Regions from separate parts of the Caldanaerovirga acetigignens genome, predicted to be linked through region 2. Evidence: riboswitches for the same ligand, from Rfam matches in the RefSeq annotation. Region 2 holds a riboswitch; the other holds the start of a gene.
The links. A riboswitch is a leader RNA that binds a small molecule or an ion and turns the genes downstream of it on or off. The one in region 2 is predicted to bind fluoride.
Positions count from the first base shown of each region.

Region 1: it holds a riboswitch for fluoride, as region 2 does, so the genes downstream of both, BUB66_RS03315 (dynamin family protein) here and BUB66_RS06895 (MutS-related protein) in region 2, are expected to answer to the same signal.

Region 1 is NZ_FRCR01000003.1:109,288-125,739, forward strand. Features, by position in the region: gene BUB66_RS03275 (sigma-54 interaction domain-containing protein) at 1-390, shown strand, start outside; gene BUB66_RS03280 (thiolase family protein) at 453-1,652, opposite strand; gene BUB66_RS03285 (3-hydroxyacyl-CoA dehydrogenase/enoyl-CoA hydratase family protein) at 1,667-3,706, opposite strand; gene BUB66_RS03290 (alanine racemase) at 3,902-5,020, opposite strand; gene BUB66_RS03295 (HAD-IC family P-type ATPase) at 5,215-7,092, opposite strand; gene BUB66_RS03300 (DUF4129 domain-containing protein) at 7,385-8,683, opposite strand; gene BUB66_RS03305 (DUF58 domain-containing protein) at 8,655-9,836, opposite strand; gene BUB66_RS03310 (AAA family ATPase) at 9,846-10,781, opposite strand; gene BUB66_RS03315 (dynamin family protein) at 10,792-12,561, opposite strand; fluoride riboswitch at 12,611-12,670, opposite strand; gene BUB66_RS03320 (DUF190 domain-containing protein) at 12,725-13,066, opposite strand; gene crcB (fluoride efflux transporter CrcB) at 13,068-13,472, opposite strand; gene BUB66_RS03330 (sodium-translocating pyrophosphatase) at 13,569-15,575, opposite strand; gene secG (preprotein translocase subunit SecG) at 15,598-15,807, opposite strand; gene BUB66_RS03340 (DUF4342 domain-containing protein) at 15,973-16,401, opposite strand.
Region 2 is NZ_FRCR01000007.1:92,071-108,522, forward strand. Features, by position in the region: gene BUB66_RS12140 (hypothetical protein) at 1-41, opposite strand, end outside; gene BUB66_RS06885 (PucR family transcriptional regulator ligand-binding domain-containing protein) at 87-317, opposite strand; gene BUB66_RS06890 (MutS-related protein) at 404-1,924, opposite strand; gene BUB66_RS06895 (MutS-related protein) at 1,921-3,453, opposite strand; fluoride riboswitch at 3,864-3,929, opposite strand; gene BUB66_RS06900 (hypothetical protein) at 4,238-4,918, shown strand; gene BUB66_RS06905 (transketolase family protein) at 5,163-6,089, opposite strand; gene BUB66_RS06910 (transketolase) at 6,146-6,967, opposite strand; gene BUB66_RS06915 (YitT family protein) at 6,995-7,855, opposite strand; gene BUB66_RS06920 (WecB/TagA/CpsF family glycosyltransferase) at 7,857-8,606, opposite strand; gene csaB (polysaccharide pyruvyl transferase CsaB) at 8,584-9,705, opposite strand; gene BUB66_RS06930 (DUF5693 family protein) at 9,702-11,630, opposite strand; gene BUB66_RS06935 (glycosyltransferase family 4 protein) at 11,643-12,734, opposite strand; gene BUB66_RS06940 (O-antigen ligase family protein) at 12,731-14,623, opposite strand; gene BUB66_RS06945 (DUF4330 domain-containing protein) at 14,639-15,124, opposite strand; gene BUB66_RS06950 (glycosyltransferase family 4 protein) at 15,121-16,254, opposite strand; gene BUB66_RS06955 (hypothetical protein) at 16,327-16,452, opposite strand, start outside.

The sequences.
Region 1 (16,452 bases), on a different contig from region 2:
AATAAAAAATATGGAACCGATTTCAAATTAGACCCAGATACGATAAAATCCTATCTTGAGTACGATTGGCCCGGAAATGTTAGAGAACTTAGAAATGTTATAGAAAGAAGCGTAATTATTAATATGAATAAATATAACGAAGAAGACATCCCAAATATCCCAGATACTCCCGGTAAAGACTTACTTCAATATGATTATGTAAAGCTACTGGGTTTAAGCGGTACATTAAAAGATGTGCTGAAAAAAGTGGAAAAAATGTATATCAGGCATGTCTTGAGCGAAAGCGGCGGTAAAGTAGGAGTAACCGCAAAGAAGCTAGGCATATTCAGAACTGTACTGTATCGGAAGCTGAAGGAATACGGGATAGAGAAAAAAGAATTTAAAGGTTAAAAATTAAAAGGGGCTGTTTTTTTCTTTTTAAACAGCCCCTATAAATCTTTTTTATTAAACTTTTATCCAACCTTTAATATCAACGTAGCACCGGTATCTCCTGCAGCACATCCAGTAACTAATACGTAACCCCCGCCTTTTATTACCGCTTCTTCTATCGCTTCAATCAATAGCCTCGCAACGGTAGGAGCTTGAGGGTGGCCATAAACTAAAGAACTGCCATAATTGTTAAAGGATTCAGGAGGAATCTCGAGACCTTTTGCCAGTACCAAATCATTCGCTATAAAGGGATCGTGGCATTTTATGGCTACCATATCCTTTGCCTTTAACCCCACCCTTTCTAATGCCATCCTAGATGCATAAACCGGCGCTTCCGGCATGAAAGCCTTTCTTGCCCTGGCAAAGCCGTAAGAAATCACCTGAATCGGGATATTCGGATCTTCACTCAACTCTTTAGCCTTTTCCTTGGTTGTAACGATTATACCAGCATTCCCATCTGCGGGGTGAGTCTGGGAACCAAAAGTGTGTATGCCCCCTTCAATCTGCGGTTTTAATTTTTTCAATCCTTCCAACGTTGTATCGAGAAATACTCCCTCGTCTTCCTCCACAATTTTAGTCTCTTTTCGCGATACGGTAACCTCTACGGGAAACATATACCTTTTTTGAAACTCTCTGTCATTGGCAAGGGCTTCCTTATACTGGTTGTACCGAACTACTACCAGTTCATCTGCCTGTTCTCGAGTAAAACCGTGCTCCCTTGCTACGTTTTCTGCGGTCATTATCATGCCCAGGCCCGTTGCGGGATCGGCTTTCATGTTGTCCATATTCCAGTTCTCGGAGATAACCTCTCCTCCCGGCCCAAGAGGATTGGGCCAGATAGTATGGGGTCCGTTCGATGTCCTATCAACCATGAGGCAATAAGCAGTTTCCACATTTCCAACCTCAACCGCCATGCTAGCAGTAAACACGGAAGTAGTAGCGGTAGAACACGCCTGCATTATAGTCATTCCAGGAATATCGGGCGCTCCCATCAATACGGCCGCCCACTGAGCGCCATGGAATACCCTGTGCTGCCCCACAGTAATTCCTAAATAAACGTAGTCGATTACCTCATTTGGATTAATCCCTTTACTTTCAAACCATCTCTTGCTGGTCTTGCCTCCCAATTCTATTGCGTTGTCGTGCTGCATGCTCCCCTGCCATTTGCAGAATGGCGAACTGTAATAACCCTTATAAGGGATAAAAGCTTTGGTAAATTGCACCTTTATCCCCCCTATCAAGCGCCTATAAATTTCGGCGGGCGTCCGGGTGACTGTAAACCTGCTAGGGCATCCTGCGTGGAGAAGATATCGTACAACTTCGAAAGTTCTATCTCGATAGCTTCTTTTATCGAAACCTTCGATTGGGCCTCTATCAATTCGTGGGTCATCCTCAAAGCTATCGGGGCTTTTTTGGAAACTATATCGGCTATCTCCCTGGCGAGTTCTGGCGATACCCCTTTTATCGGCTCTCCTTTGAGCATTCTTTCTACATTTTCTTTGCTGAAAGCAATCTTAATCTCGTTATATTTTTCGGGTATGGGCCTCGGGCGGTATTTGTCAAATTTACCTGCTTCTACCACTTCATTTACGGCTTTCTCTATTTCATCAGGCTCCACCAACTTCGTAACTATTCCAAGTTCCAAGGCTTCTTTGGCGCTTATCGTTTTGCCGGTAAATATAAAATACTTCGCCAGTTCTGGCCCAAGATGCCTTTCGAGCCTTATCAAACCACCAAGCCCTGGGAAAATACCTATTCCAGTCTCAGGGAATCCAAAAGAGCCTTGCGGCGTCGCAATGATTGCCTGGCATGCTAAAGCTACCTCACTCCCGCCTCCCAACGAGAGCCCGTCTAGCAACGCAATCGTCATTTTAGGCGAATTTTCTAACCTGAGTAGAAGTTCGTGCCCTTTTTTCGTAAAATCGTAAGTCTTATCTAGTCTATTGTTTTTTATGTTGTCAACGAAAAATTTTATATCGGCACCTGCAATGAAGGCCTTTCCGCTGCCGCGAAATACTACAGCTTTTACATTTTCGTTCCGCTCAGCTTCATCGAATTTCTTTTCCAACTGATCCATAACGGTGGGATTGAGTGCATTCATTGCCTCTGGGCGGTTAATCGTTATCCATGCTATACCATCCTTTACTTCAAGCTCCACGAACTTGAATTCAAAGGGCACGCCCTTTTCATACTGCTTCTTTAACAGTTCCGGAATTTCAAAATAAGGATGACGCTCCTTCACCTTTTTGACCAGTTCGTAAGCTTTGTCTATGCCTACTCGGTTCATGAGTTCAAAAGGCCCATACCTCCACCTGAGACCCACCTTTGCACCCCTGTCCGTATCTTCTATGCTTGCAACTCCTTCTTCTACAAGCTGTGCAGCAACTCCCATCACCGTCCCGTACAGGCGCTCCGTTATTATATCAAACTTTGACTCATCCACTTCTCCGCTGAGGTCCCAGTCCTGCTTCAAGTCCTCTACCTGTCTGCGCAATGTCTCGGGCGGAGCATAAAACGGTCCTTTCTCCCTGCTGAGCGTCCTTGCGGCATGGAGTCCAATGGGAACTCCGCTGACGTTCATTAGCTCAAATACACCCAGTGTTATCCCAAAAGCCTTCTTTGAAGCCGCATCAATAGTTGGTATGTTGGCCACTCCTTCTTCCAGCATCCGGATGGCTTCCACGTACCATGGAATGAAAAATCTATTTACGCAGAACCCCGGTGAGTCTTTGACTACAATTGTCGTCTTACCGTGGAGCTTAGCAATAAACAGCGCTTTTTCCACCGTTTCCTTGCTAGTCCCCTCGTGAGGCACTATTTCAAGGAGGCGGTTTTTGGCCGGGTGATAGAAGTAATGCATACCCAGGACTCTGTCTGGACGGTTTGTGCATTTTGCAAGGTTCTTGACGTAAAAGCTAGAAGTATTCGTCGCAAGTATTGTTTCTGGCTTACATATTTCGTCCAGCTTTTTGAAAACCTCGCACTTTAACTTTTCGTCTTCAAATACCGCCTCTATGACCAAGTCTGCATCCGCCACTTCCTTAATATCTGTAGTTCCCCGAATCCTCGACATTATCTCCTTGACCTGATCTTCATTGAATATCCCGCGTTCTATAGCTTCCTGCAATAATTCTCTTATTCTGCTAAAGCCTCTCTCGACAAATTCATCTTTTACATCCACCATCGTAACCATTAATCCTTCTTGAGCCATCTTCTGGGCTATGCCGCTGCCCATCGTTCCCGCTCCTATTATGCCTATCTTATATGTTTTTGGCACTATAACTCCTCCTTTCAGCATTCGTTAAGTTTTTTATTTTTGAAAATATAATTTAGCAATTCTCATGCCAATTTTACAATATTTTAAAATCCTTATTATACGGAGAAATTGCGATAACTACTGTATAAAAAAAGGTACATAAAACCCGCCTTATGGCAAAATTTGCGGATTTTATGTACTATCTTTAGTTCATTTTTATAGGCTAATTTTCGGCCTGCACATGCCATTCCTCATGTCAACTTCTATTATTCTCTCCACTTCTTCACCCCGAAAACCTACAAGAAAGCTTGTCATATTGCACGCAGAGCACGCATGGTTGGGAATTATCCTTAACTTTTCTCCGACTTTGACGGCAGTTTCTCCTTCCACTTCCAATTTGCCCACTTCTTCCGAAAGGCTCACCAAAGTAAGCTCCGGATGGCCGACAACGGTGCCGTATCCCTTTAAAAGAGATGTCCCATGGGCTCCCCGATCTAAGCCAAGACATTTGCTTCCCACATCTACAATCAGGTTGCCGGGCCTCGGATTTGAAATTACGGTGCCCATTACAAAAAAGGCACATCTTTCAAAAGGCACGACTCCAAGTGCTACCTGAATGGAATCGTAAAACACATAATTACCCGGCCTTAAGACGTTTATTTTTTCGTCCTCTAGAACATATCTAAACGTAGGCGTGCTTCCGCTGGCAATGATCTCCAAACAAAATCCTTCTTTTTCAAGAAGCTCCGCAGCAGTTTTTAAGGCATTTACTTCTTCTGACGCTATCTTCCTTACTTCTTCCGGATTACTTACTCCGTACACGTGCCCCGGGTGGGTGGCTATGCCTATAAGCTTCAAACTTTTAAAAGCTAAAAGCTTTTTAGCAAGTTTTGCCGAATCCTCTGGGATAACTCCAAACCGTTTCAGGCCGCTATCCACGATTAGCAAGTATTCAAGAGTAATCCCATTTTCTTCAAGTAAAGCGTGGATTTGTTCCGCCGCGTTTATGCAGTCTAAGCTGAGTATTATGCGAGCTTTTTTCGCCAGGCTTACAACTTTTTTTATATTTTCTTTTCCCGCCACCGGATATGCCACCATGATGTTTGTAAACCCTTTCTCAACCAGTTTTTCCGCCTCCAAGAGGGTCCCTACTAGGAAACCTTCGGCACCGGCCGCCTTCTGCATTGCAGCGATTTCAGCGCTCTTGTGGGTCTTTACCATGGGCCAGAGGCGTTTTTTGTTATTCTTAGCAAAATCTGCGATTTCTTTGATGTTTTGTTCCATAATATCTAGGTTGACCAGAAACGCCGGTGTAGGCAGATCGTAAATCTTCATACCGGAATCCTGTTCATCTAAACTGTGCAAACCGCACAAGTTTAGACGGCTGGGCTATTTATATTCCGCCTTTTTAGAGAGTGCCCATTCCCAGCAGGCGGTACTTAAGCACTCCCATAGCATGCCCAAAAAGCAGGGAACTTTAACCTTTTGCTGTGTCCATAATTTAATTTTATTTTCTATTCTACAAGGACTCATATAATCGAAAAAAATATTATAATTAGAAAAGCGGCCGACATAGTAAAATTTATAACATTAAGGGAATTTAATGCTAAAGGTTTTGTAACATTCACACTAATACTAATATAATAAACCAAAACTAAAAGCAATACTTGAACAATAATCCTTAAATAATTGGTGATCTTTATTTTGTTACCGATTTTCTTCCCTGTCATTATCAATTGCAGCACATCTCTAAGATCGTTGTTTATCAACACTTTCGAGGTTTTTTGCGCCAAAACTGAACTTTTTTCTTTAAAAGAAATACTTATATCAGCAAGTTTTAATGCAATTACATCGTTAACTCCATCTCCTATCATGGCAACACGATGTCCTTTCCTTTTTAACGCCTCAACCACAATTCCCTTTTGAGAAGGGGAAAGCCTTGTAAATAATTCAACATCATCACTTTGTAAAGAGACTTCGGATATGCTCATTTTTTCTATATCTTTACCCGTAATTAAATACTTGCCTGTATTTTTAAAGCCAACTTCTTCAGCAATGCGCTGCGCTGTCGCAGTAATATCCCCAGTTAGCATAAGGCATCTCAAACCAGCCTCTTTTAGCTTCCTAAGAACGAACCCAGCTTCTTTTCTTGGTAGGTTTTCAAGAATAATTAGACTTAACAAAATATATCCCTCTTTGGACTCACTATCATAATCCACGTTATCAAAATAATCTAAAGTTTTTAAAGCCATTGCTATAACACTGCTGCCCTTTTGCAAGGCATTATTACATACTTCCCGTATCATCAATAAGAAGTTGCCGTCTATTTTCTTTACCTCTCCAAAAAGAGTCACATATCTGTTGCACTTAGTAAAAATAACCTCTGGATCCCCTTTGGCGTAAAATAAAATATTCTTATTTATCTTATCTACATATCCAGCCACCATATACCTATTCTCGGAACTAAACGGAAGCTCATAAACTCTTTCATACCCTTTTCTTATTTCCTCCACTGAGAAACCATGCTCCTTAGCAAAATGAATTAACGCTTTATCAATAGGATTTAATTTAAAGAGCTCTTCTGTAAATACAAGGTCATTACATAAAACAAATCCATTAAAAACACAAGTTAAAATTTCATTTTTTCGAGTGTATGATTTTATATCTATCTTTTGACTACCGATTATGATCCCTGATACATCCATATCTCGGGAAGTTATGACTCCGGTTTTGTCAAAGCAAACGACATCTATGTCTATTAATGAATCAAAAACCGAAAAATCTCTTATGAAAATGCCTTTTTTAAATAAAAATCGGTTTGATATGTTTAGAATAATATAATTAAATATAACTTGATGTTCGAAAACTATCAACCACAAGTTTGTAGCAAGATATAAGTATAATATAAATTCTAGATTTGCTCTATATAACAGCATCCATAATAAAGCAGGAATTATTAGTATTTGCAAATATATATCCTGTTTAAGCTGTAAAGGAAAGTTGTACCTTAACAGCCCGCTTGTTTTTATGACAGTCTTGCTGGCCTGTATCAGGATTTTACCGTATTCGGTATCTTCCCCTGCAGCCAAAACTATTCCTTTACCGCTTCCCCTCAATACCTTTGTTCCTCTAAAAACCATATTAGACCTTTCCAATGTTGTAACTGTTTCTTTTTCTGTGGCTTTTTTACGGACCGGTTTTATTTCTCCCGTCAAATCAAATTCATCCATCTCTAAATTATTTGCTTCCAAAAGTACAATATCGGCGGGAATGATGTCACCGGTTTGAAAGATAACCAATTCTCCCTTATTTAACTCTTCTTCGTTCTTTAAAGTTATCTCTTCACCCATCATCACTTTTACAATATTTTCAAATCCCTCTCCTCTTGAGTTTTTGCGCTTTTTCATAAAAATTAAATTTTTCTTTTTGCTCCTTTCTTTATATTGTTTTATCTTCCCACATATTCTTTAAATAAACCCCTCTAAAAATTTCTCCTTCATAAATACGTCTAATATATTCCTTAATGTTGGGCAACAAGATAATGTTTTTGAGATCGGATAACGGTATAAAAGACGGCGTTTTCTATTAAAATAATACCTGCTCTCACCTTTATCATTATTAAACCCTCCTCCACAAAGTTCAGTTTAAGTTGGCCATGCAGCAATTTTTAGTTTTTAGATTTAGTGTCTTCATAAAATCTTATTTAGAAAACAGGGCTTTAAGAAATTTTTTTATATCTTCTACATCAGAGGGCGAGACGGAGTCTGGAAAGTATCTGGCCCTTTGGTAAAGCAGAGTAATTCTCTCCACAAAGCCCCCGGCATCTTCAAACGCCTTCTTCAGCCGGGGCATGTATTCAAGGGGCGTCTCTGAGGAATTTCTACAATATCCCTTTTTTGCTGCTTCTTTAAGGATCTGCGCATAAATTCTCCTAATTTTGCCGGCAGGTGAATCCCAATAGGCAGCAGTCCTTTTATAAGAGTTTAATACCTTACCCGTTTTTGTAATCAGCCGCAAAAGACTATTTTTAAAAGAACTGAGTTTAAATACCGTTTCTTTCTCATCTTCCATAAAGTCCTTTTTTTTAGAAGAGGTGTACTTTTTAAGCACCGTCAAGATAAATGTTGCAAAAACCAGTATAACGAGTATAAAACTGGCTATTTTTAAAATAATTTCTAGAACTTCAGGCATAATGTATTCTTTATATTCATACGAAGCGCTTTGAGCACCCGTTTCTCCCGATCCAGCCTGAAAACGTCTGATGTGTGAGTATCTTAGGATGGCGGATAGAATAAAACTCAGCGCGTTAACAAGCGGAGCAAAAAGAGGAGTTAGTATCTTCACCACAACATCTACAAGAGCAAAATAAGTGTCCTTTAAGAGGCTGAAGAAAGATGAAACATAAGCCGGATCGACGAACAGGGCAAAAAGCAGTGCAATAATAACCGCCATTAAAGAAACAATAACAGTTACAAATACCCACTTTTTTTGGGATACATGGAAAGAAATGGTTTCCAGGTTATAGGTGGAGAGCGCTAAAAGTGAAATTAAAATATAGCCTGTAAGCAACAAGAGCAGTTCACCGGTTTTCCCCCTGCCTTTATAAAAAAAGAGCCCCAAAAGGATTAAAAATGTATACTGTTTGAGCCTCACCATCAGCTCGTAATGGCTCAGTACCCAACTGCCCTGCCACACTCCTAGGATAAAGCAAAAAAAAGCGATAGCCAGTTCGTAATAACCGGAGCCGATTTTCAAGACTGTTATTAAAACTAAAACTGAGATGAAAAGCAATTTTCTAAGGCTTTCAAATCTGTAATAAGCGGTATTAAAAATAAGCCCGGCTAAAAGCCACAATAAAACATTATAAGCCGGCAAAAGTACGCCTTCAGGAGCGTATTGTCCGATTACCGAAAGCACGATGAGGGCGAATAAATAGTTGACACCGGAAAAAAGTATGATTTTTAACGCTCTAAACCAATTTGATAAGGGAAATTTCACGCCATGCTTCCTCCCCGAGAGCGTGATACGTGAGGACACCTTCAGGCCCTTTTAGTTTAGCATTCTTTTTTCCCGCAAGAATTAAAACCACATCCATCCCCATTTTCTGCAGCAATTTAACGACCTTTTCGGTGTTTTTACCCCAGATGCCGGTTATGTATATAACTTTGCTGCCTTTTTTTAACATCCCCAGAGTTCTTGGCAATATTTCTTTAATTTCAAATATGCTGTAATTTGAAAGGCGAGCAAGGCATTCCAGGATATTCCTCAGGTGCATCGAACCCGAACCGTAAGGTATCAATGTTATTAAATCGGTATCCTTCTCAGGGGAAGCCATCCTTCCGTTGCTGGCAAGCATCACTTCAAAGCCCTGATCCAAGGCTTTCTTTGCAACCGACGCCGCCAGTATTACAAGGAATTCCGACAGCTCAGGATCGATTCCTTCCCAGGCAATTTCGAATGTGTTTACATCAAGCAGGATGGAAATCCGTTTTGTAAAGCTGGAGTCGTAAACCTTTACCCTGAGCCTGTCAAGTTTGGCCGTGGATTTCCAGTCCACACATTTTAGCAAATCTCCCGGAACATAGTCTCTTGTGCCGGTAAAGCAAAAAGGATCCGTTAAAAGCGTTTTGCGGCCGATGACACCCGAAAGGGTTATGTCCGGTTTGCCTTCTGCTACAATAATATCGACTATCCGAGGATACACTATCAGACTGGCAGTGGAACCCATGGGCTTTTCTTTTTCAAAGAAGCCGAATACGTCTCCTGTACTCAAAATCCCAGGTCCAAAGGCGAAAATCCCGCGGCTTTTACAATAAACCGGGTATTTTCTTCTTATTTTCTGGTACCATAATAGTGAATATAAACCGCTTAAGATTTTCTTATCAGCCCTGTGGTGAGGGACGAGATTCCCCTTTAAAAATTCAACCGCCGCCGGCACCTCGGTATCTACTCTTATCCAGGCAAGCGGAAGGATTTTGGCATTTGTTATCTCCTGTATATAATTTACAGTATCGCCGAAAAACACCCGATCTTTTTCAAAGCGGTGACTGAATTCTAACCCTTTAACACTCAATATACTCCACAAATACGATATCCCAAGAACCGCGGCCACGGCTGCCACAAACACCAATACATGCATAGTTTTTTCCATCCCCGGTATTTATTCAACAGGGACCGCCGTTTTCTCGAGGATTTCGGCTATTACATCCTCGGGCTTGTAATCTCTAAGCAGGTTCTCATGGCTGAGGAGTAACCTGTGACTCAGCACCGGCACGGCCAGATGTTTAATATCATCGGGTATCACGTAATCTCTGCCTTTTATTGCCGCAAAGGCCTTAGCGCATTTATAAAGCAGCAGTGAAGCCCTGGGGCTGGCTCCCAGTTTTACCGCAGGATGGTTTCTCGTCTCCCTAATAACGGTTAGCATATAGTACTCTACGCTTTCATCTACGTTGACGCCTTTTGCCTGCTCCCGCATCGCGAGTATATCTTCGGCATTTAAAACGGGTTTTATTTCTTCTAAAGGATTTCCCGCTCCAAAACGATGAAGTATGGACCTTTCTTCCTCCAACTCCGGATAACCCAGTCTTAACCTCATCAAAAACCTGTCCAATTGGGCTTCGGGCAGGGGAAAGGTGCCTTCCATTTCCACGGGATTTTGAGTCGCAAGCACCAGAAAAGGCTCTTTTAGCCGCCTGGTGACCCCGTCTACGGTGAACTGCCTTTCCTCCATAGCTTCGAGAAGGCTGGACTGGGTCCTGGGAGTTGCCCTGTTTATTTCGTCGGCAAGGAGAACATTTGTCATTATTGGCCCGGGGTTGAACACAAACTCTCCGGTCTTCTGACTGTAGATACTTATCCCTAACACATCCGCCGGCAAAAGGTCAGGAGTAAACTGAATCCTTCCGAATTCCAGGTTTAATGACCTGGCCAGAGCTTTGGCCATCAGAGTTTTGCCCACTCCCGGCACATCCTCCAGCAGCACATGACCGCCGGCTATAAGCGCCGTTAGCACCAATTCGATAACCTGAGTTTTGCCTACAATTACTTTTCCAATGTTATCCACGACAGTAAATATCCTGCGGGAAAACTCAATCCCATCCATTTTACGCAACCCTTTCCAGGTGGTCTTTCAATTCTTTTATCTTACCTTCGATTTCATTCAGCCTTTCTAAAAAGGCTTCCAGTTCTTTCAGCCTGCCCTTTATGCGGTCTTCTCCGGACTTTTTAAGCTCCACAGCCTCTCTTACCGATTCCATTATAACACCGGCGGTTTCTGCAATTTTACCTTCAAGATAATTATAATACTCCTTGAAGGTTTTTTCCATTCTTTGGGCGATGTCGTACCTCACCCGGCCGCACTGCCTATCAAATTGCTGCTGAAGCCAGTTTTTCAAACTGTTGAGGGCCATTTTTCGGGCAATAAAACCGGGGAGAAACGGAGCGATTGATAACGGCGTAGGCAAAAGATAATTCTTTTCCGGTTCCATATTGTAGTAAAAATATCCCGCTTCTTTAAAATTCTCTATTCTCGTAAAGCTCTCAAACTTTATATGAAACATGTTGGCCGTCAATTGCTTGAGTTCCATAATAATCTTTTCCACCTTTTCTCCAAGCCTTCCCGTTATTCTTGCAGACGCCTCGGCCAGGCGTTTAAGTTCCTCTTCCTTCCATGAATCTATGGCCTCAAGGGTCTTCCCGGTTATATATTCTCTGGTCTTTTCTATTAACTCTTTTAACGGCAAAGCTGCGTTGCTTTTGAAATACTCCTCCAGGGCGGCTTCCAGCTTCCTGTATTCGGAATTCTTGAATTTTTCATACTCAGCGTTGAATTGGGCAAGCAGCTCCCTGCTTTCCCCTTCAAAAATAAGCACTACATCCTTTTTCTCATCCTCTATTTCCTCTATTTTCTTTCTTAGAACCTCTATATTTTTTTCCAGGTCCTCTAGAGGAGTCTTTATTGCACTTGCTTCTAGTTCAATATCAAACCTCAACATTGATGTAAATCTCAGCGCATTGTTGCAGCTTGAAAGCAAGAGGGCCTTGCCTTTTTCCTTAGTTATGAATTCATCTAGCATTGACAAAAACTCCGGCAATCCGCTGAGCCTTAACCTATCCTCATCGTGCGTCTCCTTTGCTTCCAGCGCCATTTTGGCGGAAAGGGGAAAAATTTTGATTTCTTCGTAGCCCAACTTCTCTTTTAAAATACCACGAGCAAAATCAAGGGCCTCTTTCACATCATTTTCTTCAGTGTAATCTATCTTGTTCAGCACAAAAAAAATCCTAACGGCATGCTCCTTCACGTCTTTTAGAAATTCGTATTCATTTTGGGAAACAGGAGAATCTATGGTAAAAAGGAATATGGCTGCATCGAGTTTTGGTAGAAAATGATACGTCGTATCGGTGTTGTGCTGGTAGACAGATCCGACACCCGGTGTATCTATCAAAATTACGCCTTTTTTGAGAAACTCCGATGGATATTCTACCACTATCTCCTTTACTTTCTTTTCATTGCCCGGGTTACCCTTTTCGGTTGCGTACTTGTCCAATTCTTTAACATTTATTTCTTCCTCAGAACCGTCCAAAAAATTAACCGTCACTTTCAGCGTGGGGCCGTATTTTATTACAGTAACTACAGAAGTAAGCGGCACAACTGCGGTTGGTACTACTTTTTCTCCCAGCACTGCATTAATAAATGTGGATTTCCCTCGTTTAAATTGGCCCACAACTGCCAAGTTAAACCTATTTTTCAAAAGTTTATCTAATTCATAATCTATATCTGCGGTTATCGTTTCGTCTTTTTTATAATCGGTTATCTTTTTTGCCTCTTTTAAGCATTGGATCAACTGTTCTTTCGTTTTTTCGAAATCTAGCACTTCTTTCTCACCTCTCTTTGAAACGTAAAAAGCTCCTACAATATCTCATGATATTGTAGGAGCTATTAGCCTGAAGGCAGTTACGGTGAGCTCCATCACCTATTAACTTGCTATTATATATTATATATCTTTTTCCGATTCAGGGCAACAATATCGAAACACCTCATTTATGATCTTTATCCGAGTATTTTATTACCTCCACGTCTTCAACCGTTATCAATCCCTCTTTTACAATTTCTTTTATATGTGAGATGAATCTTTCTATTCTTTCTTCCTTATCTACAATATCCACTATGATCGGAAGGTCGCTGGATAAAACCAATACCCGTGCTGAATGAATGCGACTTTTTGCCCCAAAACCCTCTATACCCCTAACGACAGTGGCACCAGCCATACCCATTTCTCTAGCTTTTAGAACAATCGCATGATATAGCGGCTTTCCCGCATATTTGTCATTCTCGCCTATATATATCCTCACTCGTTTTGCCGGTCCTATTACATCCATTTCACACCAATCCCTTCACACCGGCTATCAAATTAATTAAATTTATTCCCAAAAAGGTCGCTACTAGCCCTCCCAGCACATTGCTCACTACATTAATCAATGCACCTTTCAAACTGCCTTCATACAACATAATCAGGGTCTCTAGAGAAAATGTTGAAAAGGTCGTAAATGCGCCCAAAAAACCTATCATTATAAAAAACTTAATAATGTTCTCAGAGACAATAAAATTCATTGAAAGAGAATACAACAATCCAAGTAAAAACGAGCCGGTCAAATTTATGAATAAAGTTCCGAAAGGAATGTCCGTGGTAATTTTATCGTTAAGCCACGCTGATAGAATATACCGGGCTAAGGCACCAAGAGCTCCTCCTATTGATATATATAAGTAGATGAGCTTTTTTTCCAATTAAGTCGACTCCTTTCCAACTTCTACTTCGTCTTTTTTTGCAGATATCACAAAGACTCCTGTGGAGCGAAATCCCCAGCAGGAGTCTTCTTCCTCTTACTTCATGAAAAGCGGTGCGAACACCAGAGATACAATGGTCATGAGTTTTATCAATATATTCAGAGAAGGTCCAGCGGTATCTTTGAACGGATCTCCCACCGTATCTCCTACTACGGCTGCTGCATGAGTCGGCGTGCCCTTTCCGCCGTAATTTCCTTCTTCTATATACTTTTTAGCGTTGTCCCAGGCACCGCCGGAGTTAGCCATCTGAATCGCAATCATAACGCCGGTAACCAGGGCACCCGCAAGGAGCCCCCCTAACGCCTCTTTGCCGAAAATGAAACCTACCGCTAAAGGTGCGGCAACAGCCATGAGACCCGGAATTATCATTTCCCTGAGGGCCGCCTGCGTGCTTATGTCCACACACCTTGCGTATTCAGGCTTGGCCTTTTCTTCCATTATGCCCGGGATTTCCCTGAACTGCCGGCGTACCTCTTCTATCATCTGATAAGCAGCCTTACCTACCGCCTCCATGGTCATGGCAGAAAACAGATACGGCAACATGCCTCCTATGAAAAGCCCAACTATAACATCTGCCCGAAGGAGGTTTATCCCCTCAGTTAATCCTGCTGCCGTGGTGTACGCTGAAAATAGAGCCAGCGCCGTCAGCGCCGCCGAACCGATGGCAAACCCTTTCCCCATAGCCGCCGTCGTGTTACCTACTGCATCCAATTTGTCGGTTATCTTTCTGACCGATGGGTCGAGCTCGGCCATTTCCGCAATACCGCCAGCGTTATCGGCTATGGGACCGTAAGCATCAACAGCTACAGTCATTCCCGTGGTAGACAGCATACCTATGGCCGCCAGTGCTATGCCGTAAAGCCCAGCAAATTTATAAGATATTATAACCGCCAGCGCAATAAATAACACAGGAAGGCCGGTGCTTTTCATTCCTACAGCCAATCCAGTTATAATGTTGGTAGCAGGGCCAGTTTGAGAAGCTTTGGCTATCTCTTTAACTGGGTTATAACTCGAAGAAGTATAGTACTCGGTGAGCATTCCAATGATAATACCAACTATAATACCAGAAGCCACAGCATAAAAGGCATTAATTTCGTTTAAGAAATAAACGCTCAGCAATAAAGTTGCCACAATCACAAGTATGCCGCTGGCAAAGGTACCGTTCCTTAAAGCCTTTTGCGGGTCGGCTCCTTCTCCTGTTCTTACGAACATCGTCCCTATTATAGAGCTAAGTACGCCGGCCGCCGCCACCAGCATTGGGAAAATTATGCCCTTTATACCGTAAGGCTGTCCTGTAACGGTGCTAACGGCCACGGCGCCGATTGCCATACCGGATACTATCGAGCCTACGTACGACTCGAAAAGGTCGGCTCCCATACCTGCTACATCTCCTACGTTGTCACCTACGTTGTCCGCTATTACCGCGGGATTTCTCGGGTCATCTTCAGGGATGCCTGCCTCAACCTTTCCTACCAGGTCTGCCCCGACATCTGCAGCTTTGGTGTAAATTCCTCCTCCGACCCTGGCAAATAGGGCAATAGAACTCGCCCCTAAGGCAAAGCCGTTTATCACGTCGAAGCTCTTTACATTCGACGGGTCTCCGAAAACAAAGTAAAGTATCCCAAGTCCCAATATTCCCAATCCAACGACCGACATTCCCATAACCGCGCCGCCCGAAAATGCTATAGAAAGGGCCTTATTCATTCCCTCCCGCGCGGCATCTGCCGTCCTCACATTAGCCCTAGTTGCCACGTTCATTCCTATAAACCCCGCAAGAACCGATGCCACTGAACCGGTTATGTAGCTTATGGCAGTCTGCCAGTTTATAAAAAAGCCAATTATAAGGAACATAACTAATACAAAAATCACTAAAGTCCGGTATTCTCTGAATAGAAAAGCCATGGCGCCTTCATGAATCGCGTCAGATATTTCCCTCATTTTTGCGGTACCTGCTGGACTTTTGATGATTCTAATAGCAAGCAGGTAGGCGAATAACAGCGCAAGCAATCCCGCAAGGGGCGCAAGTACTATTAAATTTTCCATCAGTCTCCCCCCACAAAGTCTGTTATTTTAAAACTACCATCATTAAGATGGATAGTCCAAGGAAAGCTACTGCTAAAATTTCCGTAAACTTTGCCAATTTGTCATCAATACCCTTTTTCTTCCCGAAAAAAACCTCCGCTCCACCTGAAATAGTTCCTGAAAGGCCGGTACTCTTCCCTGATTGCAAAAGGACTGTAGCTATAAGTCCTATGCAAATAAGAACGTATATCATTGAAAAAACGATGCGAAAAGCCTGCACCTCCTGCACCCCCTTTTTCAATTAACGAATGTAATTTTATCACAATATGCCTAAAAACTCAATATTGCCAGCCGTCTTATGAAAAGGCAAATAAAGAAAACCCTTCACTATAAAAAGGGCCTGCAAAAATATTAATCACTATTCTTTGTCCGCAGTAGACTTGTTTTCGAAGACGATTTCCTCTTTTTCCCCGTTTTCTTTTTCAATCTGAATGGTACAGCGAGTAACCAATGCCGCTATCACTCCTATGGCGGCAAGATAAGGAGCCAATATAGCACCAATAGCACCAACGGTTACTGGAATCTCAAGCAGTACCATGTCGCCGTGTTTTATTCTCAAACGGGTCACATTTCCCTTTCGTATCAGTTCCTTAATTTTTTCCAAAAGTTTATTCCCCTTAGCGCTAAGGTTGCCAAACTTTAAAAAATCCTTTTCCCCTTCTTCCTCTAAAATTATCAATGCTTTAACCACATCGCCGCCAGCAGCTTCCAAAGCTTCCTTAGCTTTGCGGTAACTGCAGCCCGTCCTTTCCCTCAATAAGTCAATTTTTTCTAGATTTATTTCCATTTTTTCGACCTCCTTCACATTTATTCTACCTCACAAAAGGCCATTTATGCA
Region 2 (16,452 bases):
GGAGTAAGAATTTCGTTTATCCTTACAATTTCAAATTTCATATTGCACCTCAGGGGTTATTTTTTCCTGTTGCGTTTTTTGTCCCCTTACGCACAATTCTTCTCGACCAAATCGTAGATGAAAGTTTTTTCCATTCCCGGATTGCTTAAAAAAACGTATGCAGCCATAAGCAAAAGTTCATTGCCTCTAATCCATTTGGCCGCATCATCCATGGTTAAAACAAAATCTACTCTCCTATCGAGACCTTTTTCACCCGCCACGACCTTTGCATTTTTCAATCCTCCTATTTGAAGAGCCTCCCGCACAGTTATACCCATTTCTCCATCTCCCGGTTTTTTCTATCTACTTTTTTTTATATATTGGCAGTATTTTTTCTAATTTGCCAAATACAATTTGCAATTTTTCAAATTAATTCGTTTTCACCTTCATTTTCACCGAATATTTTTTTATAAAGATCTCTGCTGAAACTTGTTTCTAAGGGTTTACCCTCTATTATTTTGTAGGTTCTCGTTCCGTCACTTTTTCTTTGTGCCCTTAGAAAAATTGCGTTTTTCAACTTTTTGTTGTAAAAACTGTTTGCAAATTCGTATAGATGAGTAACGAAGAAAACCTTTATTCTTTTTTCCAATAATGCACTAATTATTTCTTCTGCAATCTGTGAACCCTCTCTTTCGTTTGTAGCAGAAAAAGATTCATTTAAAAGTAGCATTGAATTTAAAGTTATATCGTCTACTATTTCGCTCATCCGAGCAAGTTCTTCATCGAGCTTTCCGCTTTTCATTGTTTCATCCTCTTTTCGCTTAAAGTGAGTAAAAAGCCCATCGAAGATATTACTTGAAAAAAATTCCGCAGGAACGAACATACCGCTTTGCATCATCAATTGTGCTAAACCTATGCTTCGTATAAATGTAGATTTTCCGCCCTGATTGGCACCAGTAATTATCACTAGGTCTTTATCGTCTAAATTCAGACTATTCCCAACGATTCTATGTTTCACAGTTAGCGCAAGACACACATCATATAATTCCTTAAATGATAATTTGCGTTCATCAGTATCCACGGGAACAGGGAATGACGTGGGCTCCCCAATTTGAGAAAGCTGTTCGTATAAATTCAAGCAGCCTATGTAGAAGGTTAATTCCGTTTTCAATACCTTAAAAAAGTTTAGGATGTGATCAACCGATTGTGCTAGGGCATTGGCTACCAGATTGATTCCTCTTTCTTTTAATTCGGAAATCGCCCTTGCGCCACTTTCATCGCGGCCGCTGATATAAAAGGTATAAACAGGTACCTTTTTGGCAAAAAATCGTTTTATTAAGCTCTGATTTTTCTCTTGCGATTTACGAAGAATGTAATTGATGCCTTTGTTGCCCTTTCCCAGCTCGGCGCTTATCAGCATTCCCTCGTCAAAGTTTAGCTCTCTCAGATGGTTTTGGGCCTCGGTAAAAAAATCGTCGTCAATTTCTTTTTTAAGCATTGCAAATAACGCTTTAAATCCCTCTGATTCGAACTTACTTTCGTTTTCTTCTGCTATAATTCTCAGCTTCCTCAGCATTTCCAAAAACATTTTCAAAACATCCTTTGACCTTTGCAGGATAAAGTCGGGATATTTGCTGAAAAGACCCCAATAGTTTTTTTTCTCATTTTCAATGGTTTCCTTCGCAATTTCATATATACTCCTTATGACGGAAGGATTTTTCAAGCAGTCCTTTAAAATATCTTGTCGGTATAACACGGTGTCCGTGTCATTGTTAAAACCTGAAAGGATGACCTTCCTTGCTACTTCAAATATAAAGTTGTCACCAAGTGCCATCGCATCAAAAAGTGTTTCCAGCTCTAAATCTTGCAATAATACTTGTTCATTTTTGGGAAGTTTTTGCTGAAGGTCAAAGTTACGATCTTTAAACATAAGATAGACTTTCATGATCTTATACGCTCCTTTAATAAATTATAAGTGAGCCTGTATTTTTCTGCGATGGACATCGCATAGGAAAAGCCATCCGGAACCTTCCTAAGTATCTTGTATGTTCTTATGGCTGGATTTTTCAAATTAACGCTACTTACCATACTTACTATTTTTTCGCTTTCTACGGCTAATTCGTATACGAAAGTTACCCACACGCACAGCAATTTTTTTTGTAATATTTTTTCCATTATCTTTTTGCTTAGAAAAATTGCATCTTTTAAGGTAGTAGATGTAAAAATTTCATTAATAATGATGACGCTGTTTGGTGTGGCCTTCTCCAGAATATAACGTATTCTTAGGAGTTCATCTTCCAGTTTACCTCTTAGGTCCTTTATGTTTTCCTCTTTTTCAAAATGCGTAAAAATTCTATCATATAGGAAAAGTTGCGCTCGTTTTCCGGGAACGGGACAACCCAAGCCTGCTAAGAAATGAATTTGCCCAAAGGCACGGGCAAAAGTTGTTTTCCCACCCTGATTGGGGCCGGTTACTACAATTATTCGTTCCTCGCCTTTTAAGTAAAAGTCATTGCAGACAATATTTTGATTTTCATTCACAAGTTTATAAGCTAAAGCCATATCAAAACCTTCGAAATTGTAGACTTCCTTTATTTTGTCGGAAATTTGAGGGTAGCAAAATTTAAGTCCCGCTTTCTTCAATTTTTCTATAAATTCAAGGTAAGATATATAAAATTGTATCTCTTTGTCAAAAATTGCTATAGTCTCATCAATAAAATTAGCGTTTCTCAAAGAGTAATTATCAAGGTGAGAAAATATTTCTAGATAAAGTTTCGCCACAAAATCGAGTATTTGAGCTTCAATATGGTTCATTTCAGGATAATCGGAAAATTGAACTGTGTAATCTTTTACAGAATTCTGTTTAAATCTCTCGAAAGTTTTTATTACTTCTTTACTATAATCAATTTCAGACATATATTTACGAACCTTTACACAATTTCCTTTTATCAAAATACAGTACTTAACCACTGACAAATCGTCTTTTAATTTTTTAGTTTCTCTAAAAAGTGACCTAAAGCTATTAGATTCAACATAGTTCTTAAGATATTCGCGAAAGGATATAAAACCCTGTGAATTTAAATTTGCAGAAGTTAAATCACAAAGAAGGGTGTTGACCGCATCACAGTATATTTCAACGGCATCTAAAAACCAACTCTCTTTTTGATATTTATTATATAGCCTCTGTGCCTGTCCAAGGTGTTCCTGAACAACGATCATTTTCTGCGAAAACGATTTTATATTGTCAAACAAAACTTTGTCTTCTAGATCCTTCATAATTTCCTGACGGTACCTTATGGCATCAACATCGCGAAGGGGAGTATAAAAGTAAGGTTTTAAATTATATCGCTCTCTTCCAGCAGTAATGCCATCTATTATCTTATCGAGGTTTAAATCTCTGAAGAATTCAGGCATTTCGTTTGTTATGCTTTCGTAGTCTTCTACATTTTTAAAAAGTATGCTTAAAAAAGACATCCTTAGGCACCTCCGATATTTGAAAAAACTTCTTTTCCTTTGTTATATGGTATAAAAAGGGAATTGATACAAGCTGAGTCTTCACAGAAAATACACTAGATTATGACATGAACTCCTGCGTTCCCATACCAATTCCCCAAAGTAATCATTCCTACTAACACAAAGTAAAATCCCCCGAGGAAAACTAAAGATGTGAAAAAGACAGAAAGCAAATTTGAGAATGAGAAAATCAAAACCGAAAGACCTTTTCTATCGTATAAATATCCAAACCAAATAGTATAACTAATTTAAATGCATCACTCCCTGTAGTATTTCTAATTTGCTGCCTTTTCTCCTTATCTACTTAGAACCCTCCTGACAATTTTCTTTTAAAAAGTTTTTGCTAAAAACAAAAACTCCTCCCAGTTATTTCACTGAGAGGAGTCATCAACCCTTTATACGGGCAGTTAACGGTGGACTCCATCACCTTTAATGTTCGACATCAAACGTGTATCAATTATTCATCGATTAACTTTTACAATGTATTTTATCACACAACCGGATTATGTCAAGTCACATATTTCAATATCTGTGGTTATTTTATGATAATGTCACCTTGTAGACTATCGTGATAAAATGTCACTATGAAGAATTAGGTGCGTTATCTAATGTCTAAAGAACAATTAAAAAGATACACTGTTATTCAAAAGACTCTTGAGGGTGCTATGACTATCAAAGAAGCAGCGGTTTTTTTTGAACCTAAGTGCACGCAAGGTAATACGCCTGATATAAGGAGTGAAGGAAAATGGGGCCGCGACACTTATCCATAAAAATCAAGGTCGGAAACCCACTCAAGCCATCTCAGAAAAATTTAAACAAAAAATTATTCATCTTAAAATGTCTGGCGCCCTACAAAAACGCTAATTTTAAACATTTTCAGAAGCTTCTCGATAGAGTTAAAAACATCAAGTTAAGTTATTCTGCCCTTTATGGTATCCTCACCGGTGCCGGCATTAAAAGCCCTAAAAAGAAGAGACGCTTTAAATCTCATCGACGCCGCAAGAGAAAGCTTCAACCAGGCCTTTTAGTTCAGATGGACACTACCCCATTTAATTGGTTCGGTTATGGCAATGGCGGCGTGTTCTCTTTCTTCGGCAAGCAGTTCAAATCATTCAAAAAAGAAAACCAGCCTTCCATTCCAGCCCATACAACTGTTAATGTGTTCATTAGTAGTATAACAGGTGTATGGGTGGAATACAAGGGTAGAGTTTATGAAACTGTGCCGTTTGTTAAGCCGAAAAAGTCTGCTGCCGGTGATATTTCTAAAGAACCGAAGTCGCCTTACAGGCCGCCTGATTCTCACTATTACAAATATAGCCAGAGTCTTTTTAAACCTGTTACTTTCGAGGAAAGTGATCGCGAAATTCATGAAATACTTCAAGAAATCTTCCTTGGTAAATATAAAAAATTTGCCTGCCTTTATTAAAGTATGTTTTATTTTTTTTGTCTGAATGCTGTTAAGGCACCGTGGACTAAATGGGAGGGGCCCCTTTGCGGGAGGGTCCCCGTTTATGCCGCGAAAGGCCTTGACATCATTTGGATAGGTATCCTTTTTAAAAGATATTGACAGAGAGATAGATTCAGGACAAAAATTTTTTATTCTGCCTTTGCTCAACGGTAATAAAATATTTTTGAGATATATCACTCACTTAGCTTTAAACACTACACAACTACCGCCGCAATGTCCTTGCAGCCTCCGCTATATCTTCTGCAGCAAGGCCATAGGCTTTCATCAGCTCTTCGGGTTTGCCGGACATGCCGAAAACGTCGCGGATGCCTATCCTTTTTATGGGTACGGGCTTTTTCTCGGAAAGCACTTCAGCTACCGCGCTGCCCAAGCCCCCAATTATGCTGTGCTCCTCGGCGGTGACAATGGCTCCGCATTCGGCAGCTTTTAAGATGACTTCTTCGTCAATCGGCTTTATTGTGTGGATGTTGACGACCATGGCTTTTATGTCATCCTTTTCCAACATTTCCGCTGCCTTCAGGGCTTCGGCCACCATGACGCCGGTAGCTATTATTGCCACATCCTTTCCTTCCCTCAATATAACCCCTTTGCCCGGTTTAAATTCATATCCTTCCCCGAATATGGTCTCTACCGGGTGCCGGCCCAGTCTTAAATACACCGGTCCTTTGATTTGAGCTGCAGCCCTTACCGCCATTTTGGTCTCCGTTGCATCTGCCGGACTTATCACCGTCATGTTTGGCATTACCCTCATTAGTGCTATGTCTTCTATGGATTGGTGAGTAGCTCCGTCTTCCCCTACGGTGATGCCTGCGTGGGTCGCGGCTATTTTTACGTTCAAGTTCGGGTAACAGATGGAGTTCCTCACCTGTTCGAAGGCCCTGCCTGTGGCAAATATGGCAAAAGTGCTGGCAAAAGGTATCTTGCCGCAGGTTGCAAGGCCCGCCGCTGTTCCCATCAGGTTTTGTTCGGCTATACCCATGTTAAAGAAACGCTCGGGAAATTTTTTGGCAAAAACGCTGGTTTTTGTGGATTTGGATAGGTCGGCATCCAGAACAACTATTTCTTTTATCTCTTCTCCCAGTTCGGCGAGGGCTTCACCATAAGCGTCTCTTGTCGCTATCTTCGGCATTGTCTTTACCTCCATTCTTCTATTTCATTTCTTCATTTTATTTTTCATTCTTACCTTTAAAGTACTTTTAGCGCTTCTTCGGCTTGCTCCTTTGATGGGGCTTTGCCGTGCCAATCCACTTGGTTTTCCATAAAAGGCACTCCTTTTCCTTTTACGGTTTTCGCTACTATTACGGTCGGCTTTTCTTTAATACTTTTCGCCTCTTCTATAGCTCGCAATATGTCTTCAAAATCGTGGCCGTCTACATCTATTACGTGCCAGCCGAAGGCCCTGAATTTTTCTTGTATTATTTCAGGCGACATCACCTGGACTATAGGACCATCTATTTGAAGACCATTGTGGTCCACAAAGGCCGTTAGGTTGTCGAGCTTATAATGAGCTGCAGCCATTGCAGCTTCCCAGACCTGCCCTTCTTCAAGCTCACCATCTCCCAGGAGCACATAGACCCTGTAGCTTTTGCCGTCAAGTTTTCCGGCCAAGGCCATTCCATTCGCCGCCGAAAGCCCCTGACCCAGGGAACCTGTAGTCATGTCCACTCCGGGCGTCTTTTTCATATCGGGGTGCCCTTGCAGAATGGAGTTTATTTTGCGCAAAGTCTTCAGTTCTTCTTTCGGGAAATAGCCCCTTTCGGCCAGCACTGCATAAAGCGCCGGGGCCGCATGACCTTTTGAAAGCACAAACCTGTCCCTGTCAGGCCAATCGGGGTTTTGAGGGTCTACCTTCATTTCGTGAAAATAAAGGGCAACCAAAATATCTGCACAGGATAGCGACCCTCCCGGATGGCCTGAGCCCGCCTCGGCCGTCATTTCAATGATGCTACGCCTTACTTTCCGGGCCGCTTTCGTCAATTCTTCCAGCTTTTCTTTAGATACTTGCATTTTAATCACCTCGTCATTTTTTTATTTTTATTTGTGACTATCTTCCTGACTTACAAATGTAAACCCTTCTCCCAGAACTTCATGCACGTCGTGAATAATTATAAAAGCCTTGGGGTCTATATCCCAGATAATCCGCTTTAACTTTGGAAGCTCGAGCCTCGTTACTGCGCACATTACAACCTTCCTGTTTTCTCCGGTGTAGCCGCCTTTCGCCTCAAAAAGCGTTATCCCCCTCCCCAAGTCTTCTAAAATCCTTTTTTGTATCTCATCATTTCTATCTGAAATTATGTAAACTGCTTTCGCGTAATTGATACCCTCCTGGACGATATCTATCACCTTGCTGCTGACGTAGAGGGCTATCCATGAATACATGGCGATCTCCCAGTTGAAGGAAATACCGTTCAACGCTATTACGAAAAAGTCTATTATCAGTATCCCTTGGCCAATGCTCACGATTGGTATGAAGTGATGAATGAGCATTGCAGCTATGTCGGAGCCACCTGTAGTTGCCCTGGTCCTGAAGACCAGCCCAAGCCCCAGGCCCAGCACGATGCCGCCGTATACGCTTGAAAGCAGCAAGTCCCGCGTCAAAACGGGAAAATTTTTTGTGAGTTCCGTGAAGACCGAAAGGAGTATGGTACCTACCACAGTTTTTGCGCCGAAAATGGGGCCCAAAAAGATAATCCCTGTTATAAAGAGGGGGATGTTGAAAGCCAGCATCGTCCATCCCACAGGCAACCCGAAAAGATAGTGGAGCACCGTGGCAAGACCGCTTACCCCACCGGCTGCCACTTTGTTTGGAACAAGAAACATGGTGAGGCCCAAGGACGCTATAAAGCAACCTATGACAATCAGGAGGTAATCCAGAATATTCGACCTGAGCTTCAAGTCATTTTTCTCCTCTCTCTGCCATTGCTTTCATCAATACTTTTATCATAAAAAGGGGGAGCACTGACATCCTCTTTAACCGCCAGGGTTCCTGCAGCAGCCTGTAAAGCCATTCAAAACCCGTCCTCTGCATCCACACCGGTGCTCTCTTCACTCTTCCCGCAAATACATCAAGACTGCCGCCGACACCCATCATTATACTTCCATTTATCTTGCTTTTGTTATTCACCATAAAGAGTTCCTGCCTGGGGGCACCCATACCTATGAAAATGAAATGCGGCTTTGCCTCATTTATTTTTTGCACCACTTCATCATGCTGCTTTTCATTGAAGTATCCGTGGTGCGTACCCGCTACTTTTAACCCCGAAAATCCAGCCAATATATTTTTTGCCGCTTCCTCGGCCACACCTGGTTTTCCGCCCAACAAGAATATGGAAAGCCCACGGATGGCAGCTATCTTCAGCATCTTTACCATCAGGTCAAAACCCGCAATTCTTCCCGGCAGTGGATTTCCGATAATTTTCGAGGCTATTACCACTCCAATGCCGTCTGGCAAGATTAGATCGGAAGCGGCTATTGCTTTTTTCAATGCGGGATTTTTCTGGGCTGCCATGATTATTTCCGCATTAGGCGTTACGATGACCTTTGTATTTCCCTCATCCAGCATTTTTTCAACTTCCTGCGCCGCCTGTTCCAATGTCACTTTATCCAATGGCACGCCCAGTATTTCAATCCTTCTTATACTGCTCATGACCACCCTCCAGCAGCTTTAAAGCAAGCATAGCATTTTCGTTAGCTAAATATTCCATCTCTTTTCTTTTTGCAAGGAGCGCACGGCTGCTTTCTTCACGTTTTTTTATAGCATCCTGGATAAGACTACATAAACTTTGGACTTTTAAGTCCTTTAATGTTCCGGCAGACGGCTGCCCGACACGTATTAAGAAGTTTTCAACTTTAGGGTCATAGGCAAGTCCCACGAGGGGAACTCCCATTATGGCACCGAATATAAGTGCGTGGAGCCTCATTCCACAAAGAAGGTCCATTTTCCCGCAAACCCAGAGCAATTCTCTTGGCCCTAGCGATTCACTAATAACTTTGACCTTTTTTTCCTTCATTAGTCGCATTATTTCCAGCGATTCATTGTAATCCTGCGGAAACTGCATCGGTATAAATACTATATTTACCGAATAGCTATTTATCAAAAAATCGCAAGCTTCAGCGATGACTTTTCTTGTTTCGCCAACCTTCCACGGCCTTACCGAAATCCCTATATTAAGACCTGCCTTACTCAAATCAATACGGTGCCTGTTGAGTATACTAAGTCCAGTTTCGTCATCTACAGGTTTTAACGCAAAAGCAGGATCTGCCGTAACGTAGATTTGGGGCTTTTTTACTCCGAGATTTTTAAGCTGGTCCCGGGAGTTTTCGTCTCTAACCGTAATCAAATCTACCATATTGCCCACCGAGGCAATCAGCCGCTTGTTTAAATTGCGGTTTACCGGGCCGACTCCGTTGGCATAAAACATCACTTTTTTCCCCATCTTTTTCGCGAGAAACACTATGAGAAGGTAATAAGGGATGGACCTGCTGCTCGTTACGTCCTGGAGCAGGCCACCACCACCGCTCAAAACTAAGTCCGCCTCGGCTATCGCTTTAACTACAAGAAAAGGATTAGTTCGATGCACAGCTTCTATGCCGTGCATCATTTCCGTCTCTTTTGGATTGGCTGACAAAGCCTTTATGCGGATGTTATCATCCAATTTTTTAAAAGAATCGACCATGGCCATCAATATTGCTTCATCTCCGGCATTGCCAAAGCCATAATACCCCGAGACCAGTATTTTCTTCATTCTCTTTCATTCCCTTTCCGGCATAGTGTTAAAAACCCAATCAATACCAGGCTACCGATAAAACTTCCCAGCAGTATCCCCTCAAAGGAACGGACAATTGAGATAACGGCATTTGCGTGAAAATGGCTGAAGGTGTTTATCAAAGAAAGCTCTCCTAAAAGCCCTGTCGCCAAGAGCAATCGAAATTGCCCGGGTCTTTTGGGATTTTTTATTCCTCCTGCAAGGACAAGAGCGGGACATCCTATCAGAAATTCCTTTGTCCTCGGCCTTACGGGCAGCATTTCTTCCAGCCAAATTCTAAAATAAAGTTCGAACTTAGGTATAGGAATGGCCGAAAAGTTCCCCGTGCGGTTTATCAGGACGTACAAAATTCCGACCGCCAGGCTAAGTGTAAAAAGATTTCCAACGCTAAAGAGCGGCTTATTCAACGGAACTTTCCCGTATTGAAATCTTACGTAGATAAGTCCGATTAACAAAAATGAAGCGATGTACATTGCTTTAATTCCGCGAAACTTTTCTAAGCCAACGATAAAATCCATATCGCTGCATATTCCGGTTATCAATAGGGCCCCTGCAAAAGTCAATGCGGTTGCCCTCCCAAGTGTTAAAATTCCACTTTCAATGCTCTGCCCTAAATTCTTAACAATAGACCCGTCTACCGGCATCTCCCGGCTTACGGCAAGACAAGGATAGATTATTGAGACCATAAGGCTCGAAGCACTTCTAAAGAGCGAAAAATCTATCAAAGCCAGTATCGATATAATACCCCACAAGCTTATAGAAGAAAGCAGAGCATGACTTTCCTTTATTTCAAATATGCGAAGGAGATAATAAAGCCCCGGTATCAGCCCTAAAGAAGCAACTGACGGGATCAGTATCAATGCAGGGCCTGATATTTGATCTTTTGAAAATGAAGAAGCTTTCTGGGGATAAAGTCCCGGTTTAAAGCCCGCAGATATTACGTCATCGTATATATTTTTTATGTGTTCTTTATTGTACCTTATAAGGTCCTCATCGCCAGATAGAAAAAGGTGCAGACAAAGCAACCTGTCATTTCTATCTCTTACAGCGAGGAGATACTCCTGCATCCATTTGTGCGCAGGACGATTGTACACCCTTACGATGTCATATCCTTTTTCCCTAATACCCTTTCGTAAACTCTCCGTTTCTTTAAATTCATCAAGTCCCAGGCGGATGCCTTTTTCTTTTATCGCGTTAAAAAGCATTTTTGCAGCTTCAGACTCCTGCGGTATTTCATTGTTTTGAAGTATAAGAACCGAGATATTTTCATCAAAAACTTTGCTTACTTGTTTTATTTCTTGCGCAGTCTTTCCTTTTACATCTTTCATCATCAATACTACATTAAAACCCGAAGATATGGCAAAGTTTATCGACTGCTGGTCAAACCCCAGACCAATCCCACTAAAGCCGCTTCTCCCATCAATTTCTTGAATTACGTATATGTCTTCACCCTCTTCGGTCATTATTTCATATCCTCTACAAGACAGTGCTGCTTTTAATTTGTCAAAGATTGCTTTGTCCCGTGAAAATATATAATAGCTTTCCGGGTTGAAATCCTCCCTGGAGATAATTCGCTTTGTCAGTTCGTTTTCCACTCCTAAAAAACGCTGGTGGTCCATTATCTGCCAACCCTTCAACACCAAAATCCGGCCTTTTTCAATGAAATCTCTTACCGTGGTTTCTTCTACCGCCAAGGAAGTGACCCCTGCTTTTTTAAATTCGCTTAAAATCTCTCCGAAGTCACGACCGGTAATCTTTGCAAGCTGCTTGACCTCACTTATAGGAACTGAAATTTCCACAACCTTGCTTTTTTGTTCTGCTATAATTTTCGATGCAAGGCCAAACAGAGAAAATGCTATGGAAACTATAAAAACCACCGTTAATCCCTTAATCCAAAGCTTCACTCAAACCGCCCCTTACTTCAGCAGTTCATCATAAATCCGCATGGTGTTTTCTGCCATTATCTTTGCTGTGAACTTTGATAATACCGTTTGCCTTGCATTTTCCCCTAACTTTTCCCGCATTTCATTAGACGTCAAAAGCCTTATTATTTTTTCTGCCAGAGCTCCTTCATCCTTAGGAGGCACTAGAACACCGTTTTCCCCGTCTTTTATAATCTCCGGTATGCCACCCGCTTCTGATGCCACAACGGGCTTCCCCAATGCCATGGATTCTAAAAGTGCAAGGGGCAAACCTTCGCTCAAAGATGGCATAAGGATTACGTCGAAATCAATGGCAATCTCTTCGACATCTTTTCTAAAACCCAAAAAAACTACTTTATCTTTGACACCCACTTTCCCGCACAAGTCTTCAAGGTAAGGTCTAAATGGGCCATCCCCTACCAAAACCAAGCGAGTATCATGAAATTTTTTTAATACTTCCGGCATGGCCCTTATGGCGTATTCATGGCCTTTTTCCGGTACAAGACGGCCTATCATTCCTATTAGAGGAATTCTTTCTGGCATGTTGAGTTCCTTTCTCAGTTTTCCGCAATTTCCTGAAATATTTGGAACATCTATTCCATTGTACACAGTTTTTATCAGCCAGGCCGGAACCCCAATTTCCATGAGACTCACCTTCACGGCTCTTGACACCGCAATGACCCGGTCGGTGAGGAGCTGGTAAAAAATTCGGTTTATTAGAGGCCTGAAAATACCCATCTCGCTTTTTTTCCCCATCCAGTGGCGGGTCAATACAACCCTCCGGCCCAAAAGCCTTCCGGCTATTCGCCCCGAAAGGCTGGCATGGGTATGGATTAAATCCACCTTTTCCCGGGCAATGATTCCTAAAATCTGCACCAGATGTAAGATTTTAAATGACTTTTCGCCGCCCTTTAGGAGATAAACCTTTACGCCTAAATCTTTTAAACGCTTTTCCAATTCTCCTCCGGCAGGACACGCCACAGCCACCGAATACCGACTTTCATCCCAGGCAGAAAGGAGGTTTAAAAGGTACCTGCCTGCCCCTCCTATATTAGTATCGGTTATGACGTGCAATACTTTCTTCATGACCTTTCGACTTCTCCCTTAGGCTCTGCAGTTTTTTCCGATGTAATTATAGCAGCCAGAATCCCTGCCATCTCCCAAAAAGTCATGCCAATCCTTGGGCTGAACCATACGTGGTCGAACAGCCCATGGAACAGGTGACCGGAAATTGCCCCTGCAATTGCCACAGCAAACACAGCTTTCTTTATATTTCCTACTCGCATAATTCTTGTTACTTCTTTAAGTTCAGCCCATACGAACCATATAAAGGAAACAAGCCCCAAAATGCCCATTTCCAGGCCAAGCTGCAGGTAAAAGTTGTGGGCGTGAAGTGCAGGAGTTCCTGCAATCATGTAATCCCTGTAAACCCTGGAAAATGCTCGAAGCCCGAGTCCCAATCCCGTTAACCAGTAATCCTTCAGCATCCTCAAGGTAGCAACCCATATAGTTACGCGGTAAGCATTTGAGCTATCTTCCAGGCTTCCTATACTCGCTATACGGTTGATAATAACGGTAGGTAAAAACACCGGCGATAATGCCGCAATTAACATCAAAACTGCAAACAACCTGCGGTCAACCGCCAGGGCGAAAACCAATACGGCTACGGCAAGCCCCAGCCAACCTCCTCGCGAAAGGGTCATCACAAGGCAGGTCAATATGATCCCCAGCATTCCACAAAATTTCAGTTTGCGCCCCACTTTATCAGACGTCCAGATAAATGCCAAAACCACCGGAATGGCGAAAACCAGATACTCAGCCAGCACATTTGGATTTTCCAAGGTCGCATAGACCCTTATAGTTATTTCCGGAAATAATTTTGTGTCCACCCATGCAATCGCAGTAGGTTTTCTTACGAAAAAATACTGATATATGCCGTATAGAGATATTCCAACCGTGGAAATCGTTTGAAAAAGAAGGGCCGTTTTCATCACCTTTTCTCTTCTGCAATAATGATAGAAAACCAGAAAAGTTATAAAATAAGCCGCATAAATAGGCAGCAGCTTCAAACTCTCAGACCGTGCTACTGAAAAAACCGCTGCTAAGATGGCTGAAGTGAAAAATAAAGCTGCTGGTACTATCCCGTTCGGAACCCCAAACTCTCCCTTCTTAGCTTTAAGTACCATGGCAACAAATGTGAACCCTATGAGCAAAACGCTGTAAATCGTGTCCACAAGGGGCAGTATGAAAGCCATGATATAAATTCCGAAATAGGGCTTCAGGTATAGTAAAAATGAAAGCATTAGCAAAACAATAAACTTGATAACGGTTATAGTCGGCAAAAAAAAGCAAAGCACTCCCAAAACAGCACCCAAAAACACATATACAAAACCGGCATTTTCATTATCAACAGCAGGCAAAGCCGCCTTCCGACCCCCGTCAAGGAGACCAGCCGCCTGCAGCAAAATGCTTCCTTTAAATACATCGTATAAATTCAAATTTATAAAATAGGAAGGAATCAAGATTCCTGCAGCAATTACAACAGCCGTGAATTCTCCAACCGACAAACCGGAAAAAATGCCTTTTAAAGCAGCGTAGGTAAATGTTGCAGGCAAGAAGACTAAAGACAGAATTTTAAAAGGTCGCATTTTAAAATTAAGCCATATTTCTGCTGAATACCTGTAACAAGAGCTATTTTCTACAGTATCCCTTATAATGCCTTTGAAAACGGAGAAACGGTTTGCCTTATTAAAAAACACTTTGCAAAAACGGCTGGATGACAAGGCTTCTTTCTCCCACGGCTCACTTTGCAATAAAAGCCCAATAAACCTTCCGCGCAATAGGGCTTTCGAAGTGCCGGCAATTTTTTCTAAAATCCTATATAGAACACTGTTCACCCATACTTCTCGAGAGAAAAGAAAGCCTATCGATTTTATAACCAAACTTTCAGCTATCCACCGAATTACAGCTTCCATATACTTTATGCCCCTTTATTTAAACTCATTAATTTCCATAACCGTAGCTACTACTGCGTAAAGGTTAGTCTTCATCTGGACAGCAGTCCCTATTCTTATTTCTGTTCCTCCCAATACAATGGCATTTTCCCCCACCGTCGCCGAACCTTCAACGGTCACGTAAACGTCTTTTAATACCGGATTTAGCACGCTTAAAACTCTGCCATCGGCGGTATTTACAAGAGTTTCAGCAGGTTTTACCTCAACTTTTGTAACTTTCCCAAGAAGGTTATTAGTCTTTGTTTCGCGGACTATATCCCCTTCCTTTATTACTTTAGCAGTGGCATCCCTGACGTCTTTCACCAACATCACAACCTGGATCGTCTTTTCCTCAGCAACTGAAGAATTTTTCTGCGGGTTTAATACAAATCTTGCCGCAACCGCAACAACCAGAATTATCACGAGCAAATCTATTACATTTATCAATCCAAATAATCTACCTTTTTTGTCAATAAAACTCATCGATTTACCTCCTCAAGAACTTTTGTGTAAACTTCCAAGACCTTATTTGTCATCGTACCAATAGAGAAATGCTCTTGTACTTTCTTTCTTCCGAACTCGCCTAATTCCTTTCTCAATTCTTGAGATGCTAAAATATCTTTAATGGCTTTAGCAAGGTTCTTCGAATTTGTAATTTGCCCCGTTCCCCGACCACTGAAATTGTGCCTTTTGGCATCCTCAAAGTTCTGCGGGGTAAGTGCTCCCATAAATCCGGCTTCACCTGCAATAATCACGGGTTTTTTCATAGCCATAGCCTCAAGAGCTACCCTTCCAACGCCCACCGCTACATCTGCAAGGCCCATCAAAGCGTACGTATCAAGTCTCGCACCTGTCACGATAACCCGCTGACCTTTCAAAACAGTATTGCACTTTTCGGCCTGCCCTCTTATGGCTTCCAGCTTGTCACCTTCGCCTACCACTAAAAGTTTCGCATTTGGGAAAGATGAGCAGATATCGGGCATGGCGTCTATCAATTTGAGGGCTATTTCACCTCTTGCCCCCATGAGTCTGCTTATGTACACGATTTTCATTTCATCGGAATACAAACCTAACTCCTTTTGCACCGATGAGGTATCCACTTCTGGGTCAAACTGCTCCAAATCTATGCCATTTGGGATGACGTATATCTTCTCGGGCCTTACCTTGAAATTTTTTACGAGGTGCTCCCGGACATCTTCACTTACGGCTATGATTTTTTCCCCCCATGCCGTCAACAATCCCAAACCCCAGTGAGTGGAGTAAATACCGTGGGATGTAGTGATGTAAGGGCATCCCGTCAGATAAAAAACCCATTGAGAAACCCAAGCCGGTATGCGCGCATGGGCGTGGATCAAGTCTACTTTGTGTTTTTTTACGATTTTAGTCAGCCCTATTATCGCCGAACAGAGGCTAACCGGCGTTTTACTGTGGAGAGGCAGGGTGAAATGTTCTATGCCGCTGGCATTAAGTTCTTTTACCAGTTCTCCTCCCCGGGAAGCAACCAAAACATTGATTCCCTCTTTTTTCAATTGTCTCGCCAGAGAAACTACGTGGGTCTCAGCTCCACCAGTGTTAAGAGACATTAGAGTCAACAATACCGTAAGGTTTTTCATCAAAACGGCCTCTCTCTCGAAGATAATTAACCAAAAAAAGTATATCACTTACTTTTTCGACAGTAAAGTTCCCTACTTTGTGACCTTGAAACTTCCCCGAACCGTAAGGACCACGTTAGTCTCTGCTATAAGCCCCCTTCCGTCATCGCGCGGCACGATGAGCAGGTGATTTTGGGGTGCTCGTTCATTTCGCCTCAG